DNA from 3 places in the Paenibacillus sp. FSL R5-0766 genome. Region 3 is predicted to be linked to each of the others. Evidence: riboswitches for the same ligand, from Rfam matches in the RefSeq annotation. Region 3 holds a riboswitch; each other region holds the start of a gene.
What was found. Region 3 has a riboswitch for cyclic di-AMP ahead of MKY66_RS10370 (C40 family peptidase). Riboswitches for the same ligand answer to the same signal wherever they lie in the genome.

Region 1 (7,116 bases), 2.2 Mb from region 3:
CTTTGTTATGCGTGTGCAGAGATTATTTCTTCTCTGACAGCCACATGGCGATATTGGCAATCTCTTCATCCTGTAGCTTGCCCTTGAAGGAAGGCATACCACCTTTACCTTTGACAATCGTAGAATAGATCTTCTCCAGATCATCCTGGCTGCCGATGTTGGCCAGAGCAGGTCCTACGCCACCTTGAAGCTGATCCCCGTGACAGGAGATACAATTGGCTTTGACCAGTGCTTCAGCTTGTCCGGCATCCAATGTTACTTCCGGCATGGTTGGTTTGGCTTCTTCAGCCACTTCTTCTTTCCCTGGAAGCGTAAACATTAAAACAATAGCTAAAGCGCATGCTGCAAAAAATACTCCGCTCATGATCCATTTGTGCATCCCTTATGTCCCCTCCAGAATGAAAGATCATCTAACCTGAAACTATCCATATCATTATAACGGAACCTGTACTGACATCATAGCATTTTGTGGGAATTTTTTGAACTAATCACATAACAAGGGGCGAATTTGGTTGTTTTGCAATGGATTCTAACCGCGAGGCCCTTCATAAACCATACAGTGAAAGGGCTTCAGGCCGCTTGGGGTCTGTCGTTCGTATGTATCCTGGGTGACAAATCCACTCTTCAGATAGACTTGAATGGCACGAGCATTCCAAGTGAGTACTTCCAGATCAATCTCATTCGTGGGATTTCGGCGAATGGCTTCCTGTACAATAGCAGTGACAAAAGCTGTCCCTTGACCCTGACCACACAGCTCTGGATGCATGCCAAGGCCAATCCGGGTTACCCCTTCAAGTGGGAAGTATTGAGCAAATCCACATATACGATCGTTCTGATCCAGGACGATCGCATATTGCTCCTGCCGCAGCTGTGCATCTCCGAATTCCACTTCCAGAGCTTTCATCTGCTCCCAGGGGAGCCAGCTGTAGATATTGTAAGGCGGGTCATACTGCCAACTGCAGATAAGCTCCGCATGTTCTTCTCGCATGGGTACAACGTGAAACGTCACAGGGGTTTCCTTCATACACCTGCATGCTCCTTTCCTTGAAACAGAACTCTTTGTCCACTCTACAAAAGAGATGTTCATTTAGCAAGTCTTCCTTCCCAAGAAAAAAATGAAACAAAAGTTCCGGTAATTTCGTTTATATTATAACGGGATGGGTAAAAACATCATAAGGGCACGGACGAACGAACGCAAAATGAACCTGTTGATGTCGCAGGATATACCCCGAGTATAACTTGTAACATGAATAAGGATTGAAGCACAAAAAAACCGCCGGATACATTCCTGCGGAGAATGTACCGGGCGGTTCTGTTATGCTTCTTGCTTCGTTCCAGTATGGTTAATGGTTACAGCATCATGTTGCTCAGCTTGTCCCTAGTCAAGGGCCAGTGATTCATATGCGTCCGTGCTCATAATCCGTTTCGCGCCAACATAACGATTGGCCCAATAGTTTTCACTCAATGCACTGATCGTAACGCCTTTGGAAGAAGAGGAGTGTGCAAACTTTCCATCTCCTACAAAGATTCCTACATGAGATACGCCTTTACCTGTTGTATTAAAGAACACCAGATCGCCAGCTCTCATTTCCATGCGGGATACGGAATCGCCCATGTCGAATTGGGAACTGGATTGGCGTGCCAAATCAATACCCAACTTGTCGAATACATACCGTGTAAATCCGGAGCAGTCAAAGCCGTTAAGCGTTGTTCCCCCACTTTTGTATGTAGTTCCCATTGCTGAATCAATTACTGTGTCCATCTTTGAATCTGCGAATGCGCTACCTGCACCAAGTGATAAAGCGAATGTGATGCTAAGTACAGCTGCGGTTAATTTCTTCTTGAACAAGAGATATTCCCCTTCCAATGCCTGCGAGGTTAGCTTAAGGATTCGGTTGAAGGTCCCCTATGATCCCTCTGTAGCAAGATCAATTCACCCATAACTGGTTCCCCCGCTTCCCAGGTGCCAGGAATTTGGCTATGCTAGTTATGCACCTGCGAAATCAAGAAATGACGATTTAATTTTAAGTAGTTACAAATATGAATGTAAAGATTACAAAGTTGTTACTAAAAACTCACTGCGATTATTGTAACAGAGGAGTACGGCTTTGGCAACGTTTAACAACAAATTTAGCAAAAAAACCTCGACCTTTGACGGGGAAAGGTTGAGGTTTGCCTATTTATTAAGTACATATTAGGGCAAGAGTTTAACATGTGATGGTAACAATTTTTAAACTATCTGCTCTCACCTTTGGATATTTTGGACTGCCATAATCGGAAATGGCTGCATATTTTCCACAGACTCAATAGACATCTGGCAAGTGGATACGTCTGTTGTAGTATAAGTCCGGTAAGTCCCGTTAATAACCATGAGGCTGAAGTGAATGCCCCAAAGACGAGCAGGTGTACTCCGCCCAGCAGGAGTGCAATGCCGATTACAGCGATGAGATGACGCATTGCAATCCAGAGTGCTCTGAGGGTACCGTGAGCCCCGCCTTCTCCTTCTGGTGCCGAAACACCGAACTGCATGTAGAGTATGGCGTGGTGGATGATCCAACCATATAAAATCCAGGCAACAACATAAGGGATACCAGGCAAAAGTAATTGAAGGGAATGAAATCCGTCCATGAGAATCGAGTAGAGCTTCGGTATGAGCCAGTAGGCGGGCAGAAGTATCAATAAAGTACGTATGGTGTGGAGCAGCAGCATCGGTTTCCACAGATTTTTGATTCCGCGGACAAAGGGGATGCGCTCTTCTGTAGAATTAAAGTGCTGAAGTGAGTAGAGCAGTCCTGCCTGAATGAGGGGGCTGATCAACATCCGAACCAGCAGCATGCCCCCTAGAATCCATAGATAACGATGAACCTCCGGATGGGTAGACAGGTTAAGTTGACTTTCCATTTTGAACAAAAGTGTACTCAACTCCCCGGCATCAGCATTCGGATAGCGCAGGAGTAGTGGGATGACCGCCGATTGTACCATTCGATAGAAGAAATATCCCCAAATGAGTTGATAGAGAAATAAGATTGCTGCAATGAACATATGCTGACGGACGAGAAACCAGCCTTCACGTATTTTCGCTTTCACCGTTTCCACCTCACCATGACAGACCTCCGAATATGGCTTCTATTAGTTTGGTTACACTCATGCTCCAGCGGGACTTCGCCCGCTCATCCAGTCCGGATTTCAGGAAATTGTTCATATGGCGGTTCTCCAGCACGATCGTGTACAGGGGATCGGTCATGGCCCAGGATACGGGAGATGTGTGAGTTAATTTATACGTGATGCGATCTTCTTTTCCATTCCATTGTTTGGTGAGGATATGCCCATCTTCAAAAGCAATGCGAACAGGAACGGCGCTGTAATCACTCCCTTTTTTTGCGATCGTCACGGATGACTCGTACAATGTTTGACCGTCTTTCTGTACGGGCGTAACACGAATCTTCTCTACAGCAAAGTCAGCCATCCCGTCACCAAAGACGTACTGATCAAAATAATCAGACCAGGAAGTGCGGGTCACTTGTTCCACAACGTTCTGAAAATCAGCCGAAGTGGGATGTTTGAAGCGGTACTTCTTCACATAGGTAGAGAGAATGCGTTCCATCTTTTTTGCACCGACTTGATGTTCAATACCAAGCAATACAAGCTTGCCACGTGTATAGACATTGGCTGCATACTCATTCTGTGAATCAAACTTCCAGGATTCTTGTGTTAAGGATGAAGGAGACGTAATCAGTCCCGATTGTACCGGCAGATTCGGAATCAATCCGTATTCCTGCTCCATCAGTTTGTCTTCTGCATAAGAGGTGAACCCCTCATCCAGCCAGGCCTCCTCGAATTCGTTGCTGGCAACCATGCCGTAGAAGTACTGGTGTCCGATCTCGTGGATTACGGTACGTTCCAGGTCATAACCTGGCGTAGTGTCATCGGCTCCAAAGGCCGTAACTAGCGTAGGGTATTCCATACCTCCAGCACCGTTCCCCACTTTGGGTGGAACTACGATGGATAAGGTAGCGTAAGGATATGGGCCAAACCATTTGCTATAATTGGCTAGAGCCGCCTTCGCAGCATGGAAATAACGTTCTTTCAGATCCTGATGAGCTGGGTCCAGATATAACTTGATTCGTACACCAGGCACATTGGGTGCAGAGAATGGTTCCTCGGCGTACACAAAATCGGGTGAGGCTGCCCAGGCGAAGTCATGCACATCATCGGCATAGAATTGATAGACCTTTTCTCCGTTCTTCACCACGGCTTGCTGCGTTGGAAATCCGGTAGCAGCCACTTTGTATGTTTCAGGCACCCGAATACGCACACTATATATACCGAAGTCGGCGTAGAACTCTGAATTGCCATGGTACTGGTGCAGATTCCAGCCTTCCGTTGTTCGTCCACGCCTGCCTACAGGTTCATAGGCACTTAATTTGGGAAACCATTGACCTGCCATGACAAAGTGATCAGCAGTTCCCATCCGTGCAAAAATCTTTGGCAGATTCACTTCAAATCGGGTGTGGAGCGTGATGCTTTCCCCGCCTTTGACGGGTTTGGGCAGGCGTACTTTAATGAGGGTGGTGTCCTTGATATTTCCGTCATCTGGTTGCACATACTGCATCCGGTGCAGGAGAGAGAGCCCGTCCTCCGTTTTCATTTCGGTAATGTTCATGGAGCCGTAACCATTGGTAGGCATGACATCACCCCGAAGCTTTCCGCCGGATTCCCTCATAAAGGTGGTGTCAGCAGAAGAGAAGGCGTTGGGATACATATGAAAGTAAAGCTCGCTGACGGTTTTTTTGCCTGGATGTGTCCAGGTAATCGTCTGAGTCCCTTCCAATACGTTTCCTTCGACCAGCTTCACATCCATGTGATATTCCACAACACGGTTGCTGTACACTTCGGCTGTAGGGGTCTGTACACTTTCTGGAGGTGCTGGAGTTGGAGCTATTGCCTTGGGCTTGCCCGATTCGGGGGCGAGTACTGGCAATTCGGAATGAGTTGAGCGATTATAACCCAGAGTGATCCATATCCCTCCGGCAAGTACACACAGGGCCAGGGATGCAGTGAGCCAGCTCTTGGCGCGTCGTGGAATCATCGTTAAATACCTCCCGTTGACAAGCATCTACAGCATGTATATGTTTGCAATGGGGCAATTATTAGTTAAAATATTTGTATCAACCCTTGGAGGCTATAAACATGGACCAAAACGAGCAAAACGGCAAAAAACAGATTGCCTTGAATATCGTTAGTGCAAAAAGCAAGCATAAAGGCTTCGGTGCAGGCTCCATTGATCTGAATAACCTTTCCCCGGTCATTATTGATAATGGCGAAGCCAAAATCGATATCGGTGCGATGCATGCGAAGAGCAAAGTGGAACGCAATATCAAGTTCTCTACCAATCGTGAAGATGTGCCCAACGGACGCCAGGTATGGCTGGTGTGGGTAGCTGTCGATCGCACGGAGGAAGGCCAACTGTATGGTGGAGCAACGGCATGTGAGATGTGGATTGATACGGAAGCAAGACGCGGATGGAAACTGTTGGCCGAACATGTGAATCGCATGGATTATGCCTTGAAGCGTCGCTTCATGCTGGATGAGCTTGGACCTGAAGCTCGAGCTGCACTTAAGACACTGCTGATCTCACACAATGAAGAATGGTGGAATGCTTCTCCAGATGTATTGAAGGAAGCACTCGCCTAAGGCAGATCATTTTCAACAAAGTATAAAAGCAAAAAGAAGCAAAAGGCCCCTTGACCGGAAAGTTCGGCTGGGGGTCTTTTGCTTGTGCATTAATCATATTCATCGATCTGAATAATTATGAGTTTCCATTCGAAGTGAATTTCCAATTGTTCAATATAACCAGGGGTTATAGGTGACGCAACTAAGTCATCGCCCATTTGCATCATTCTACCCACCAACGTTTGAAATCTCCCCACCAGGAATGTTTTTCTTCCTGTATGCCTTGTTGATTCTGTACCTGGCGGGTCTTCTCATCTTCTCCAGAATCCGAATCATCCGTCGTACCATGACATACCTCTGTCGGTTCAGTACCATCAATAAAAACTTCCAATCGTTTCTCTTCACAACCGTTGCCTGCCAGCTTGCCGGATTCCGGGTCAATATAGACACTTACAACATGATCAGGCACGGTGAAAATTTTGGGTGGTACGCTCGCAAGAGCCTGCTCTGTGAATTGGGCAAAGATCGGCGCCGCCCGGCGACCATCCGAAGTTGAGATGGCTTTGCCTTGGTCGTACCCAACCCATACAGCGGTGGAGAGCTCGGGTGTGAATCCGACGAGCCAGGCATCCGTATTGGTCGTTCCCGTCTTTCCGGCAACCGGACGTTTGATCGCCTTAGACACCCGGTTACCCGTTCCCCCATTTTCGAAGACACTTTCCATTAAACGAGTCAGGACATAAGCTGCTGCAGGTTCCACGACGGTCTCAGCCTTGGTTTGAGGGGATTCATAGAGTACACGTCCTGCGGCATCTGTTACTTGCAGAATGGCGACAGGTGGCGTCCGTTGTCCACCAGCAGCAATGACGGAAAAGGCCGACGCCATCTCCAGCGGACTAACAGGTGAGGTTCCCAGTGCAAGAGAGGGCACGGCGCTCAGGTTGCTTGTAATGCCCAGATTTTTTGCCATACTGACAACCTGCTCAGGACCGATCTGCATAATGGTGTTCACCGCATAGATATTGTCTGAAGCGGCGATCGCCTGTCTTAGATCAATCTCACCCAGATACTTGTCTCCAAAGTTGCCGGGTTTATAGGTTTTGCGGTCATTGTCATAGTGAAACAGGGTAGGTTCACTGTTAAATATGGATGCGCTGGTGAGTTGCTTGGATTCCAAGGCTGCCAGATACATAATGGGTTTAAACGCCGAACCTGGCTGGCGCGTTGTCGCCAGTACATGGTTAATCTGATTGGTGCGGTAATTCTTGCCGCCTACCATGGCTTTGATGTAGCCCGTCCGAGGGTCGATGGACACGAGGGCCGTCTCCAGCTCACTTTTGGCATCCATACCCTTCGCTATGGCGTCTTCAGCCGCTTTTTGCACACGCAGATCCAGGGTGGTGTAGATATTCAATCCCCCATGATCCAGCATCGCTTCACTGA
Region 2 (7,116 bases), 650 kb from region 3:
ATCATCTTTTATCTCCCCTCTCTACTTCAATATGACTATACTATAATACCTTGAACCCTGACCATAATCTCCGCTAAACAGAAAAACACCCCTGATTCTAATCCGGTAAACCTCTCGGCTCGCACAGATCTAGTTCAGAGGTGCCTGTTTTATTTAGCGCTATCCAATGCTTCTTGTGGAATCTTGATCTCTTCCACTTGATCCTGGTTAGAAAATGTACTGTTCATCTTCATGTCCATCGTCATTTTCTGTCCATTCTGTTCCATCTCCATGACCATGGTTACGTCCGTACTTGCAGGCAGATAGGTTTCTTTGTTGATCATGTATTTCATCTTCATGCTGGTGATATTCATCTGATCAAGCATGGCTTGCATCTGGGCATCCGATCCGTTCTGCTCCATCACGGCTTTCGCCAGTTCCTTCACATTATCACCGGATACGTCTGCATTAATCACATAATTGTCGCCTTCTTCGGTCACTTCAGTATCTTCTTCAATCTTTTTGAATTGCTCCAATTCACCTTCCGGATTCATGCTTGCCTTCATCTGCTCAATCAGTTCCTTGGTTTGAGCTTCAGGAATCGCAACCCATTGATCCCCAACTTGAGAGTAGATTTTATCCGAAGTGATATACTGCTTCACGTTCTGAGCTTCCTGTCCCGACATTTCCATTTTCATCTCTTGATAGATCATCATTGGATCTTTGATAATATCCATCTTGAGCGATGTTTTAACCTGTTGATCCTGGGACTGTTCACCAGCATCCAGTTTTAGATTCTGATCAATGTTTGCTTCAGTTGTGAAGCTTTTCATTTCTTTGGTTGCTGCATTGGTTTTGGTAATCAATTCGTCCAGGGTTGGGACCTTTGTTTCCTGCTCCGCAGGTGTATTGCCCTCGTTAGATGTTTCGTTGTTAGTCGCTGGCGGCGTTGCCGTATTATCTGTATCGTTACCGCATGCTGCCAAGCTCACTGCTAATAATGCCCCGATAAATAATGTAGTCCACTTCTTCAAGTTGTTTTCCTCCCAAAATAGATATGATCTGTAGTCATTACCCAATTATTCCCGTTATTAATCACACTCACAAAAATCGATCTTTGATCTCCGGTGTAGGCAACATACACGCTTCATCCTTGCCAAACCAGCGATAACGGTTGCGAGCAACCCAGTTATAGACTGCATTACGAATAAATCTCGGCACAATAATGAACACATATAACAACGGATAAGGAAACTTCAAACCTTTGGCCAATCGCAGTGCGGCGGTTGAACGTGTATAGTATTTTCCATTTTCAATCAGAACAAAGGTGTCCATGCTGTCTGTCGACAAATTGCCCTTCGCCAGCAGTTCCTTGGCTACATCCGATTGGAGCGATGCAAAATGATATTTCCCTTCCGGGTCACGCTTGATAATCCATTTGGTTAAGCCCTGGCAGAAGTGACAGACACCATCCACCAGTACGATCGGATGTCCCTGATGCACATCTGTTTGATTTGCTGTCATATTGGCTGCCTCCTATTGTTGCGGTTAGAGTAACTTACCCAATCTGGGCCTTCTTGTTCACTAATTCTAAATTTATTTCTGGAGGTTGTTCAAAAAGACTGAAAACCGCTCTTTTTGAACACGCATTAATGGGAAATAAAAGAAAAAGAGCGCAGGCACTGTGCCCACGCTCGTATCTGTCCGACAATTACTCCGTAACTGCCTTTTCCATCCATTGGTCATCGATCATCTGTTGATGCAGGTCACTTGCCCACTGGTCCATACATTTGCAAATGAAATCTTTGCGACATACTGGACAAGGCGTTTTCTGCAGACGGCTGATATTGGTCATCTTCCATTCCGGGGAACGGGTGTAGAATACACGGCATTTTGTACCGTCTACCAAATTCATTTTGAATTCATACAATCCGTCTTCCTTGTTACCATAAGCTAATTCTAAATCTGCAATACGCGGTCTATAAGACATGGATATCACCTGTTTAATTCAAATTTGGTTCATGCAATGACACTACTCAGTACTAAGTTATATTAAAGAAAATTCAGATCAATGTCAACTCGCGCATGTCTACCCGCCAAACAGAATATCCAGAATCGTCCCTACCTGTCCCTGTTTTTTCCCTTTCAAGACATCCGGATCAAATACTTCAACATACCCGCAGGAAGCACACGCCACGAACAAGTAGTGATTATGCTGTATATCAAACATCTTGCTCAGGCCTGCTCCTGACATGGAAACTTCCTTAATGTTACAATCTGTACCCCTGCATTTTGTACACACAAATCTCCGCTCGATCATCTCTTCAATACTCATCTTTGTTCCCCCTTTATGGAATGTGTAGCATGAAGTGGGAGTGCAATTATGTAAAATAGTACGCGATCTGGCATCTAATCTCCTGCATCATGTCCTTATATGATAATCAACACAAAACCCTGCCGATTGCCAGCAGGGCTTTGTAGTCGAACAAGGTATCTGAGATACCCTGCTCTATATGTTCCCTTTACTTGCCGGGAGTCAAATCTTAGACTACGTTTAAAACAACATCAATGTTGCCGCGTGTTGCTTTGGAATATGGACAGAAATCATGCGCCTTGCGGGCCAGTTCCTCTGCTTGACTGTGATCCACACCAGGCATACTCACGTCCAGACGAACAGACAGCTGGAAACCGTCATCCGCAGGGTCTTTACCAATGGATACGTTACTTGTAACGACCACATCCTCCAATTTCACACCTGCTTTGCGTGCTACATTGGCAAGGGCACTTTCATAACATGCTCCATATCCAGCGGCAAAAAGCTGCTCAGGGTTAGTACCCTCACCACCGGAACCTCCAAGCTCTTTTGGCATTTTCAGATCATGCTTAAGCACGCCATCCGAAGAAGTCACAGAACCTGTACGTCCACCTTTAACTGTCGCTACTGCTGTATATAAAGCTTCCATTAAGAATCTCTCCCTTATCCATATAGTTTTTTACTGCCTTCCTTTCAATTTAAACTTCTGGCTCATTTTGAAACGCAATTTTGTATCTTTATCAGCTTTTACAACTTTATTATTTTCATGCATTTCAATGCCATGGCTGTATTTTCCCTAAGGTTGGGTAATATACGAAGGGGTATATTCAAGCTACAACCGAAATTTTGTGCTGATACATAAAAGTTGCACTAGACAAAAATAATTGAAGGAGTACAATGTAACAATAAACATAAAAATTTATATATATCATGAGCGGTTTGTACCGCATCAATATCTCCAAATCAATCATTCAAAGTCAGGTGATTATCGTATGAGTAAAAAAAATCCGTTCAACGCTCCTTCAAGAGAATCATTGTCTACTGCGGGCATGGCCCCTTCCCTTGGAGAAGCACATAGTTCCATGAAAGTTCCGCAGAATGCTGCATGGTGGAAGAAATTCCTCGCCTTTGTAGGCCCAGGATACCTCGTTGCCGTAGGTTACATGGACCCCGGGAACTGGGCGACAGATATCGCAGGCGGCTCGCAGTTCGGGTATACCTTGTTATCGGTTATCCTGTTATCGAACCTGATGGCCGTTGTCCTTCAGTCGCTGGCTGGCAAGCTTGGCATCGTCACTGGACGGGATCTGGCTCAAGCCTGTCGTGAACGATTCAGCATGCCTGTTGTCATAATGTTATGGATTCTGTGTGAACTCGCCATTGCAGCTACCGATCTGGCTGAGGTCATAGGTTCTGCCATCGCGTTAAAGCTGTTATTTAACATCCCCATGTTATACGGCGTTATCATCACCGCAGTTGATGTACTCCTGATTCTTGTACTGCAAAACAAAGGTTTCCGCGCTCTGGAAACACTTGTCATTGTGCTGATGGCAACCATAGCCCTCTGCTTCGGGATTGATCTGTTTCTGGCGAAACCGGATATGGGCGGTGTTCTCCATGGTTTTGTACCAAATGTTGAGATTCTGCAAAACCCGGCCATGCTCTATATCGCTATTGGTATTATCGGAGCAACCGTGATGCCGCATAATCTGTACCTGCATTCTTCCATTGTGCAGACCCGTCAGATCGAACAGACCCCACAGGGCAAAAAAGAAGCCATTCGGTACTCGACCATGGATTCTACAATCGCGCTGACACTGGCCCTGTTCATCAATGCAGCCATCCTGATTGTATCTGCAGCTGTATTTCACAGTGCTGGTATGACGCAGGTTGCTGAGATCGCTGATGCCTATCATCTGCTGACACCTCTATTAGGTACTACGGTTGCAAGTATCTTGTTCGGTGTGGCGCTGTTAGCATCAGGTCAGAACTCTACCCTTACAGGTACACTCGCTGGGCAGATCGTTATGGAAGGTTTCCTGAACATTCGAATTCCGGCTTGGCTGCGCAGACTGGTCACACGTCTGATCGCCATCATCCCAGCGGTAATTGTCACAGCGATTGCAGGAGAACACGGCACAGAAGAACTGCTCATTTTGAGCCAGGTCGTGCTGTCTCTTCAATTGCCCTTTGCTGTAATTCCCCTGGTGATGTTCACGAGTGATAAAAAAAGCATGGGTGCATTCGCCAACAAATTGTGGCTCAAAATCATCTCATGGTTCATTGCAGCTGTTATCGTTGTGTTGAATGTATATCTGATCATTCAGACGATTCGGTTATTCTAATCTCGTTCTTATCGACTAAATACTAAAAAGGCTGATCAACTCCGGTATTCTATACCCAGGTTAATCAGCCTTTATTGTTGCAATACAGCAAGGTGTTTCCTTTTATAGTAAAACTCAAACTCCAATAAACAATCATCTAAACCTGATTTGGTATCAGTAACGGCAGGAGTTGATCCAATGAATCAACAGTCCAATCCGCACGTTGGTCATCCGATAGATCTGGTTGGAATCTTCCGTAACCCTGCATAATTCGAATCGTACGCATGCCCAGCTTCCGTGCAGGTATAATGTCGTTATCGATCCGATCGCCGATCATGACGGCTTCCTCCGGTTCACAACCGGCCTGCTTCAAGGCTACAGCGTATAACTCAGGGTCTGGCTTGGACACTCCTTCTTCAGCCGAGCAGGCCAGAACATCAACATACTTCCGCAAGCCGTAACTCTCCAGTCTCTCTTCCGTTCCAGGACTCTGATTGGCAATAATGCCAATGTGATAATGCCGTGACAGCTGCTGAAGAACAGAATCCGCTGAAGGAAAAGGACGTTCAAGATCTTTTTGAAACTTCAGCTTGTCCTGAATCTGTTTCTGGTGTCCCTCGTCTTCAACGAATGTGCGAATCGCCACTCTCATAGGCCATTGCTCATATTTCTGGTAACAGTTCGCGAACAGTTCGCGTACCGCCTCAATCTTCACCGGATACCCCAATGCACAGGCTTCGCGGACGAACTGTCCGATAATATCATCAACCGGCTCCCATTCATCCACCAGCGTATCTCCAACATCAAAAAACAACCATTTCAATCCACCTACATCCGGCACGCCAATTCCTCCTTGTAAGCATAACAAAGAAGACTCACCATCATGCATGAGTCTCCTCAAACTTCCGTTTATCGATACATTCAATTATAACAGGCACCTTACACCTGAGCAATCACAAGCTATGGCATTAACCATTGAGGAGAAAGCCAACTTCCCCATTGAGCGAATATACAATCCGGTCTGCGCCCATGCCCCGATAGATGCCCTTAGGATGACTCTGCTCCGTAATCACGCACAGGGATTTCGATGTCCATGAACGGCAGATCTGTAAATAACGACAGGTCAGATTCAGGCTGTTCTCGAAAATAAACACGTTGCCTACGCTGCCCTGCGGCAAAAACCATTTTTGAGCTGCAGCCGTGTTCATGCGAATGACATGTTCTACTCCGATTCTACGGAGTCTGCGCTCTTCCCCTGCACTGTTGGTTAGAACGGCAAACGGCATTTTTTTATACATCAGCAATTTAATAAATTTGCGTCCTGCTTCATTTGGAGCAGTCACTAAGATCATCTCAGTATCCATCATTCGTTCCTCCCTTGGTGTGAAAAGACAACAAAAAAGAAGCGTGGGGGACCAAGGCCTCCCGAACGCTTCTTAAATAATCCATGGCGAAAACACCATGAACCAGCGTACGGCTTGTTGCCTCTCCCTTTAACGCTTACGAGGTTAGCTGACGGATTCGGGCGCGAGAGTCGCCCTATTTCCGGCTGTCACCGGAAAATTCACCCCATGAATGCCACTGTCCTGGACAGCACATTCCGTTGGTTCCCCCGTTTCCCATTCATCAATGAATGGAAACTCAGCGATTAAAACATCGTTCGTATATCTTAAGGATAAGATCGAGCGATATTATCGTTTGTTTCGTTTTTCAAGTACAATTTTAGTTTAAATTGAAATTACGTAATGAATCATACACCCGTGCCATGTCGGTGTAAAGTCCGCCCAGATCACCGAATCGGCAGATTTTTGCCAATTCCCATCCATAATAACGCTTACAACAAAGTTATACTCTATCTATCTCTTCAAGGCTATCTAATTCTCACTCTAACGATAATCACATCCCAATTCATTCACGTATTCTGCACAACTTGCCTGTTTTGATTCTTTTAACACCATATTAGTTTTGCAATATTTAATTGTAACCAATATAATAGAAGATATAAGAGTAAATAAATGGAGGCGATTTAGATGACAGTCTACGATTACAAAGTGAATACCCTTCGCGGTCAAGAAGTTGAAATGTCCAACTACCGTGACAAAGTGTTACTGATCGTGAATACGGCAAGCTCATGCGGCCTTACCCCTCAATTCAAAGGACTGCAAGAACTGCAAGACAAGTTTCAAGATGCTCCATTTGAAGTTCTTGGTTTCCCAAGCAACCAGTTTGCACAGGAAAAAGGATCTTCCGACGATATTGCCGAGTTCTGTCAGATGAATTATGGCGTAAGCTTCCCTATGTTTGAGAAAATTGATGTGAACGGCTCAAGCGCTCACCCTCTTTTCCAACACCTTAGCACAGAAGCTCCTGGCCTGCTCGGCTCCAAAGCAATCAAATGGAATTTCACCAAATTCCTTGTGGATCAGAACGGACAGGTAATCAAACGTTATGCTCCCAAAACAACACCTGACAAGATTGAAGAAGATATCAAAAACTTGC
Region 3 (7,116 bases):
ACGAATTACTGCGGATGTGTTCATCCCCGAATGACCGACATGACCAATGACAACACAGATGTTCTTATCGATCGCACGCTGAGCAGCCAGATCCAGTTGTTTGCGAATGTGTTGCTTGGAGTTTTGATCATCCAGGAAAATGTCATTACCTACAGGTGGCATATTTTTGGATACGGCCAGTTCCCCCACTACGGAGCGAAAGTTCGTACGGCTGTCTACAAAGAAGAGGCCCCACTCCTTGCATACATCGAGCACAATGGACATGATGCGTTTATCCGAAGTAATTTTGGAACCCATATGATTGTTCATGCCAATGGCGTGGGGCACATCATCAATCGCTTTCTCCACGCGTGAGCGGACTTCTTCATCTGTTAGATTGGATGTGATTGCACCCGGGCCCAGCCATTCAGGTCGTCCTTTCTTGGGTTCCATGGGCATGTGCACAATCACATCCATCCCCTTTTCATGTGCAGCTATCGCATCTTTCTTCGTTGTTGGCAAAAAAGGCATGACCGCTACCGTTAGTTTAACTGGCATCGCCAGGATCTCTGCCGTACCCTTCATGTCATTACCAACATCATCGATGATAATCGCTAACCGTTTGTGATTCGATGTGGACTCTGAAGCTGCCGCTGTATGCCCTCCTGCCGATATGCCTGCGTAAAACATAATGAAAAATGCCATGGTACCTGCAATGAATCGATAATTCTTTCTCTTTTCCTTCATCATGATTCCCTCCCCGTAACTTCTGTGATCTCATTGTTTGATAATGAAGGGAGGAATATGTAAGCCAAAGCCTTCCTTTATAATAATATCCCCGCCATTGGAGACCTCTATCTCAAACGAAGATCCCCATCATGCCAGTTTTTCTCCTTTGCATTCAGACAGGAACTGTCATTGAACAGTTAGAGAATAGAGATTAATTAGAAAAAATACTGTAATTTGTCAGGTTTTCAGTTTAGGAATTATTTAGTAGAATCAACAAATGAAAGAGGTTATGTGCTTCATTTCATTCCTATGATTTATGGAAGGAGGTTTTGAAAGGGTTTACATAAAATAAATGCCAGAAAATCCGATTTTTGTTTGTTATCCCTGGTCGCGGTTTCTCTATGTAACCATTTACCATTATCGAGGAGGATGAAAGTAGTGAAATTCAAACTAAAAAAGACGATTAATGTTCTTTTGGCCTGTTTAACAGCCCTGCCTTTGATGTTAACCCCGACACATGTGTCAGCAGCCAGCGATGCCAACATTAATTTGTCCTCGGAAAAACAGCTGATCAAGGGCTTTGGGGGCATTAACCTTCCTGCCTGGATTGGTGATCTGACTCCCGCTCAACGTGAAACTGCTTTTGGTAATGATCAGAATCAGTTAGGCTTCTCAATTCTCAGGATCTACGTCGATCCAGATTCTAATAACTGGTATCGTGAAGTTGCCACAGCCAAACGGGCTATCGAAAAGGGTGCTATTGTATTTGCATCCCCATGGAATCCTCCAAGCAGCATGGTTGAAACGTTCAACCACAATGGGGACACAAATGCCAAACGTCTGAAATACGACAAATATGCCGCCTATGCGCAACATCTGAACGACTTTGTAACCTACATGAAAAATAACGGCGTAGATTTATATTCCATTTCTGTGCAGAATGAACCGGATTATGCTCATGACTGGACCTGGTGGACTCCACAGGAGATCCTTCGATTCATGAAAGAAAATGCCGGGTCCATTCAAGGTACCAAAGTCATGGCGCCTGAATCCTTCCAGTACTTAAAGAACATATCCGACCCAATCCTGAATGATCCGCAGGCACTTGCCAACATGGACATTCTGGGAGCACATACGTATGGAACCCAGATTTCGAATTTTGCCTACCCTCTCTTTAAGCAAAAAGGAGCCGGTAAAGAACTGTGGATGACTGAGGTGTATGTTCCGAACAGTGATAACAACTCAGCAGACCGCTGGCCTGAAGCACTGGACGTTTCCTATCACATGCACAATGCCATGGTAGAAGGTGATTTCCAGGCCTATGTGTGGTGGTACATCCGCAGACAGTATGGTCCGATGAAAGAGGACGGTACCATAAGCAAACGCGGGTATAATATGGCTCATTTCTCTAAATTCGTTCGTCCAGGCTACCTGCGAGTTGATGCAACGAAAAATCCAGATACAAACACATTTGTCTCAGCCTATAAAGGTGATAACAAAGTCGTCGTTGTGGCAATTAACCGCGGAACTTCAGTTACAAGCCAAAAATTCGTTCTGCAGAATGGTAATGCCTCCACTGTGTCCTCATGGATTACGGACAGCAGTCGAAACCTGGCAAGCGGAACCCCGCTTACCGTATCCAATGGAGCCTTCACGGCACAGCTCCCGCCTCAGAGCGTAACAACGTTTGTTGCCAACGTTACTGGCGGAAATAGCGGCGGGAATACAGGCAGTGGCACTACGTATGAAGCCGAGACCGGAACGTCACTTACGGAAGCTGGCATTGAAACAATCTACCCCGGTTATACTGGCTCCGGGTATGTTAACTTCAATGCGATGACTGGTTCGGCCATTCAATGGAACGGCATTAATAACACGACAACAGGTACCAAAAACGTAAAGTTTCGTTATGCGCTGGAAAGCGGCACTCGGAACCTCGACATTTTTGTTAACGGAACCAAAGTCATCAGCAACGAGCCCTTTCCAGCTACGGGAAGCTGGTCCACTTGGGTTGAAAAAACAATTCAGGTCCCCATGAACACGGGGACCAATACATTGAAAGTGGTCACCACTGGATCGGAAGGACCGAATATTGACAGCGTTAATGTTACCGCAGCGCAATAAACGTTCCATATGGCTGATGGAAGACCATTTGCTGTACGTGCAGCTAAGCACTAACCTCTTGGATACTCAAATCTAAAGTTAGTGTTAGATCAAAAAATGCAAAAAAAGACTCCTTAAGCGTTAGCTTAAGGAGTCTTTTTTTAGATGCGGTCGAGAGGACTCGAACCTCCACGGGGGGTTAGCCCACACGGACCTGAACCGTGCGCGTCTGCCAATTCCGCCACGACCGCATATTGTATCTCCGTGATCAATATCGGCGACAAGAGATAATATATCATGTGGAATCTATCATGTCAACACTGAAAATAATAACAATAAAGCCCGAAACAGACGTCCATGTCGATTCGGGCTTTACCTTTAACTACAAATTACAGCTTGGAAGGCCAGTTGCCATACCATGCATAACCGCCTCTTCTTTCTTTATCAATATCACTTAGTTTGTATTTAACGACCCCGTCACGACCAATAAAGATCGGTTTATCCGTTCCCACTTCGTAGAAACGAGCCCAGATTGGCGCAGCTTTGGAATCAGCGATAATTTTACTATCTCCATTAGCTCTTTCATACTTGTAACCTGTAATTTTCACCTTGTTAAACCAAGCCTCCGCTCCTTTAATGGATGCGGTAATTTTAGCGTTAGCAGGTCTGGTTTTCAGAAATTTAACAATCGTTACACTCTCTCCAGCTGTCAGCGATGGCACTTCATAGATTCTTGCGCTCGCCGGTTTAAGGGAACTGGAATCATGTTGTTGTCCCCATGCTGTCAGCTTACCCCCTGAAACGACCTGTGTATTCAGAATCGCCTCCACACCTTTGGCAACTGAGTTTTTACTGCGGTTAGCAAGTGTGCTGTCGATAAACGAGAAATCACCTTTGCGTGCCGCTACTTCATCCAGCATGATCATTACATTAATCATGGCATCATCATTGTAAGTGATGTGCTTGTGATATCCGGAGCTTTGGTAGACTTGTGGCCATCCGCCGTTTGAATACTGCATGTTGATCAAAAAGTTAATTCCTTTGATTGCAGCTGTGGAGTATCGCGGATCATTCGTCTTTTTAAATTCCTTCGCCAATCTTCTAATTTCTGAGTATGTAGCCTTGTTGTCTATCGTGGACTTTGCCCACTCTCCACTTGTCTGTTTATAATCTTTTCTCCAACCTCCATCGGGCAGCTGGTTCTTCAAAATATCAGAAATACTCGCTGTCGTACCCGATGCATCCGCAGCAGATACCGTCCCTACAGGGAGAACTGCCATTCCAACTGCTGAGAACACCATCGTACATGCCAGGACAAAAGTAATTATTTTCTTCGCTTTCAATTGTAACACTCTCCTATGTTCGTTTTTATAAATCTTCCACTTCTACTTTACTTATGATACGCGTCCCTGAACCTCCTTTATTTGTATTTATCGCATAATAAAATCAATTTTAATCCAATATGTGGATTGGATAATCAGATAATATGCAAAAAATCGATTTTTGTCAATATATGCAACTTAATGAATATAATCTCTCTAATTCTACATAACGGGATAGTTCTTTTAACTCATGACAAACCTATTTATTTATCCAAATTCGTCTTAAACGAATCAATAATGACGTTTTTGTCATGAATGATACCCAAACTTGATCCCTTCTTTCATATAAAAACCTTAATTCCGCTAACATTGAGGTATTACGAAGGGTTTTAAATAGGTTTGACAATTACGCATTTATGCAATATAGTTTCAAATAGTTACAAAAACTTAATTATTCATTGCCGAGTTTCATGTTTGAAAACGGGGGAACCAATTTGGGTGAATTATTCTTATACATAGGAAATATAGGGAACCTTCTACCGAACCCTTAGCTAACTCCGTAGGCATCGAAGGGAGAACATTGATTTTGAAAAAACTGATTATCTCCATTTTTGGAGCAGCTGTATTATTTACATCCGGGGCAACAAGCACAGAGGCAAGCAGTATCAACTCCGTAGTGAACAACATGACAGGTATTCCTTACAAATGGGGTGGCACAACTGTAGCCGGCTTCGACTGTTCTGGTTTTATGAGATATCTTTTCAACAAATACAGCATTGAATTGCCACGTACTTCTCAGCAGCAAGCCAAAGCAGGTACTCCGGTATCCAAGAGCAATGTTCGGACAGGTGATCTGGTGTTCTTTAATACAACAGGCAAAGGCATTTCACATACAGGTGTATATATCGGCGGCGGACAATTCGCTCATGCCTCCAGCAGTAAAGGTGTAAGCATCACAAAGTTATCGAATCCATACTTTAATGACCGCTATGTAACAGCACGTCGGGTAACTGGACAGTTTATGTATGATAAAATGTTAGGTAAAATGTAATTCACATACAAAAAGGCATCGGTTATTAACCGGATGCCTTTTTTGCACTTAAAAATGTATGTTGCATTGCTTACTAATGCAGCGCCTTCTGCACTCGCATCGCACCCTGAGACAGGGCATGTCCTCCTCCAACAGCTCCGGCCACCGCAACGGTCTCCATAATCTCCTGATCTGTTGCTCCCTTGGCACGGGCTTCTTCTACATGGTAGAAGGTACATACCTCATTGTTGGCGAATAATCCAATACCGAGTGCAATTAGCTGTTTTGTCTTCGCATCAATCACGCCAGGTTGGAAACATTCTCCGGTAAACTCATGATACGACTTCACCACACCTGGCAGCACATCGCTTAATGCTCCAATCTGATCCTTGTAGGCATGAACTTTATCATTCATCAATGTCATGGCTTGTAGCACACCCTCTCGGCTATAGTTACAGATCTTCCTCACTGTACCTATCTTCTCTCCCGAGTGAGCCATTTATGCCAAGAAATCATGGTAATTCCAAACATTTAACGCGCATGGCTCTGCCATAATTATAAGCTGTTACTCACTAAGTGGACTCTGGCGCGGCTCGCTGAACAGCTGATAGCTGTAACCTCGGTCCAGCTTAACGACACGTCGATTCTGACGACGGATAAGTACCTGCTCGCCATCCCAGGCAACCACAATCCCCTTCACGTCGTTCGATTCCAGCTCGTCCCGTACGACTCTAACTTTCTCACCTGACAGACGCAGGGCGTCCAATTCTGTATCACTAATCATATTCATGGCTCCTATATTTCAAATTTATTTACAAAAAGAGACCTAAATGAAAAGTCATTTAGGTCTCACGTGACTGTATTGGACTGTCATGTCATTCGAAATTATGTCCCGACTGAAAGTTACCGCTGCGCGTGCTCTTTGCTGTCGTTCTTCTCAAACCAAAAATCAAGCACTTTGGCGGACATCACACGTTCTTCAAGGTACTCCACTTGATGCGGTGTAAATTGTTCTTTCCAAGAGAAGGACAACTCTTCGCACAAGCCTACAATCGTCAGTAATTCTGACCAGGCAACATAGCGTTTGTACCAGAAAAATTGAGGATGTTCAATCATATAGGGATAAAGGTCATCGAATTCCGTATGTTTACAATCCAGGGCACGTTCAAAATGAACTTTCGATTCCGCCAGCTTATCATTAAAAAATTGTTCTGTTGCCAGTTGGTTCCCCATGGTGTTGCCTCCTCTCCCTAACATAACCCCATTATAAATGAAATCTGCGGTCATGCAAAGGCATAGTTCAAAAAATAGGCCCTATTCCTTTAAAATGTCACATTTCGTTATCGTCAAATTGTACCGTACCATCGTTCAGGGAACGAATGCGTACCAAGGCTTCCACCGGAATACCCTGTTCACGAATCGTGCGTGCCCCTGCTTGGAAACTTTTCTCGACCACAACGCCGAATCCGACAAGTTCCGCACCGGAACGCTCGATAATTTTGATGACGCCACGAGCGGCATCTCCATTGGCAATAATATCATCAATGAACAAAATGCGGTCATTCTCATGAATGAACTCGCGGGATACCATAATATCAGTTACAATTCCTTTGGTAAAGGACGGTACACGTTCACAGTAAGCATCAGGATCAGCCAGAAGTGTTTTTTTGCGACGGGCGAATACAAGGGGCACCCCAAGTTCATAGGCTGCGGCAAACGCAACCGGAATCCCTGAGGATTCTACCGTGATTACTCGAGTTACTCCACTTTCACGAAAACGGGCAGCAAACTCACGTCCCATCTCCATCGTTAATGCAGGATCAATCTGGTGGTTCAACAGACCATCCAGCTTTAATACATGATCCGAGATAACCACACCTTCTTGTAATATTCGTTGTTTCAATAATTCCATGATTTGACCTCCCAAGCCTATCCTATGAGGTAAAAGTATCA

Region 1: it holds a riboswitch for cyclic di-AMP, as region 3 does, so the genes downstream of both, MKY66_RS00530 (C40 family peptidase) here and MKY66_RS10370 (C40 family peptidase) in region 3, are expected to answer to the same signal.
Region 2: it holds a riboswitch for cyclic di-AMP, as region 3 does, so the genes downstream of both, MKY66_RS07180 (hypothetical protein) here and MKY66_RS10370 (C40 family peptidase) in region 3, are expected to answer to the same signal.

The regions. Positions count from the first base shown of each region.
Region 1 covers NZ_CP150227.1:108,510-115,625, forward strand. Annotated here, with positions in the region: gene MKY66_RS00520 (cytochrome c) at 23-379, opposite strand; gene MKY66_RS00525 (GNAT family protein) at 530-1,024, opposite strand; gene MKY66_RS00530 (C40 family peptidase) at 1,379-1,813, opposite strand; cyclic di-AMP (ydaO/yuaA leader) riboswitch at 1,853-1,990, opposite strand; gene MKY66_RS00535 (hypothetical protein) at 2,236-3,087, opposite strand; gene MKY66_RS00540 (M1 family metallopeptidase) at 3,098-5,089, opposite strand; gene MKY66_RS00545 (YwhD family protein) at 5,191-5,694, shown strand; gene MKY66_RS00550 (PBP1A family penicillin-binding protein) at 5,897-7,116, opposite strand, start outside.
Region 2 covers NZ_CP150227.1:1,621,412-1,628,527, reverse strand. Annotated here, with positions in the region: gene MKY66_RS07220 (VOC family protein) at 1-5, opposite strand, end outside; gene MKY66_RS07215 (DUF6612 family protein) at 150-1,013, opposite strand; gene MKY66_RS07210 (thiol-disulfide oxidoreductase DCC family protein) at 1,081-1,503, opposite strand; gene MKY66_RS07205 (hypothetical protein) at 1,691-1,969, opposite strand; gene MKY66_RS07200 (zinc ribbon domain-containing protein) at 2,069-2,314, opposite strand; gene MKY66_RS07195 (organic hydroperoxide resistance protein) at 2,523-2,942, opposite strand; gene MKY66_RS07190 (Nramp family divalent metal transporter) at 3,343-4,638, shown strand; gene MKY66_RS07185 (HAD family hydrolase) at 4,775-5,458, opposite strand; gene MKY66_RS07180 (hypothetical protein) at 5,586-5,984, opposite strand; cyclic di-AMP (ydaO/yuaA leader) riboswitch at 6,100-6,274, opposite strand; gene MKY66_RS07175 (glutathione peroxidase) at 6,648-7,116, shown strand, end outside.
Region 3 covers NZ_CP150227.1:2,271,780-2,278,895, reverse strand. Annotated here, with positions in the region: gene MKY66_RS10390 (divergent polysaccharide deacetylase family protein) at 1-729, opposite strand, end outside; gene MKY66_RS10385 (carbohydrate-binding protein) at 1,147-2,832, shown strand; tRNA gene MKY66_RS10380 (tRNA-Leu) at 2,978-3,062, opposite strand; gene pelA (pectate lyase) at 3,201-4,163, opposite strand; cyclic di-AMP (ydaO/yuaA leader) riboswitch at 4,583-4,714, shown strand; gene MKY66_RS10370 (C40 family peptidase) at 4,720-5,184, shown strand; gene MKY66_RS10365 (carboxymuconolactone decarboxylase family protein) at 5,258-5,587, opposite strand; gene MKY66_RS10360 (hypothetical protein) at 5,729-5,947, opposite strand; gene MKY66_RS10355 (hypothetical protein) at 6,067-6,396, opposite strand; gene MKY66_RS10350 (xanthine phosphoribosyltransferase) at 6,494-7,075, opposite strand.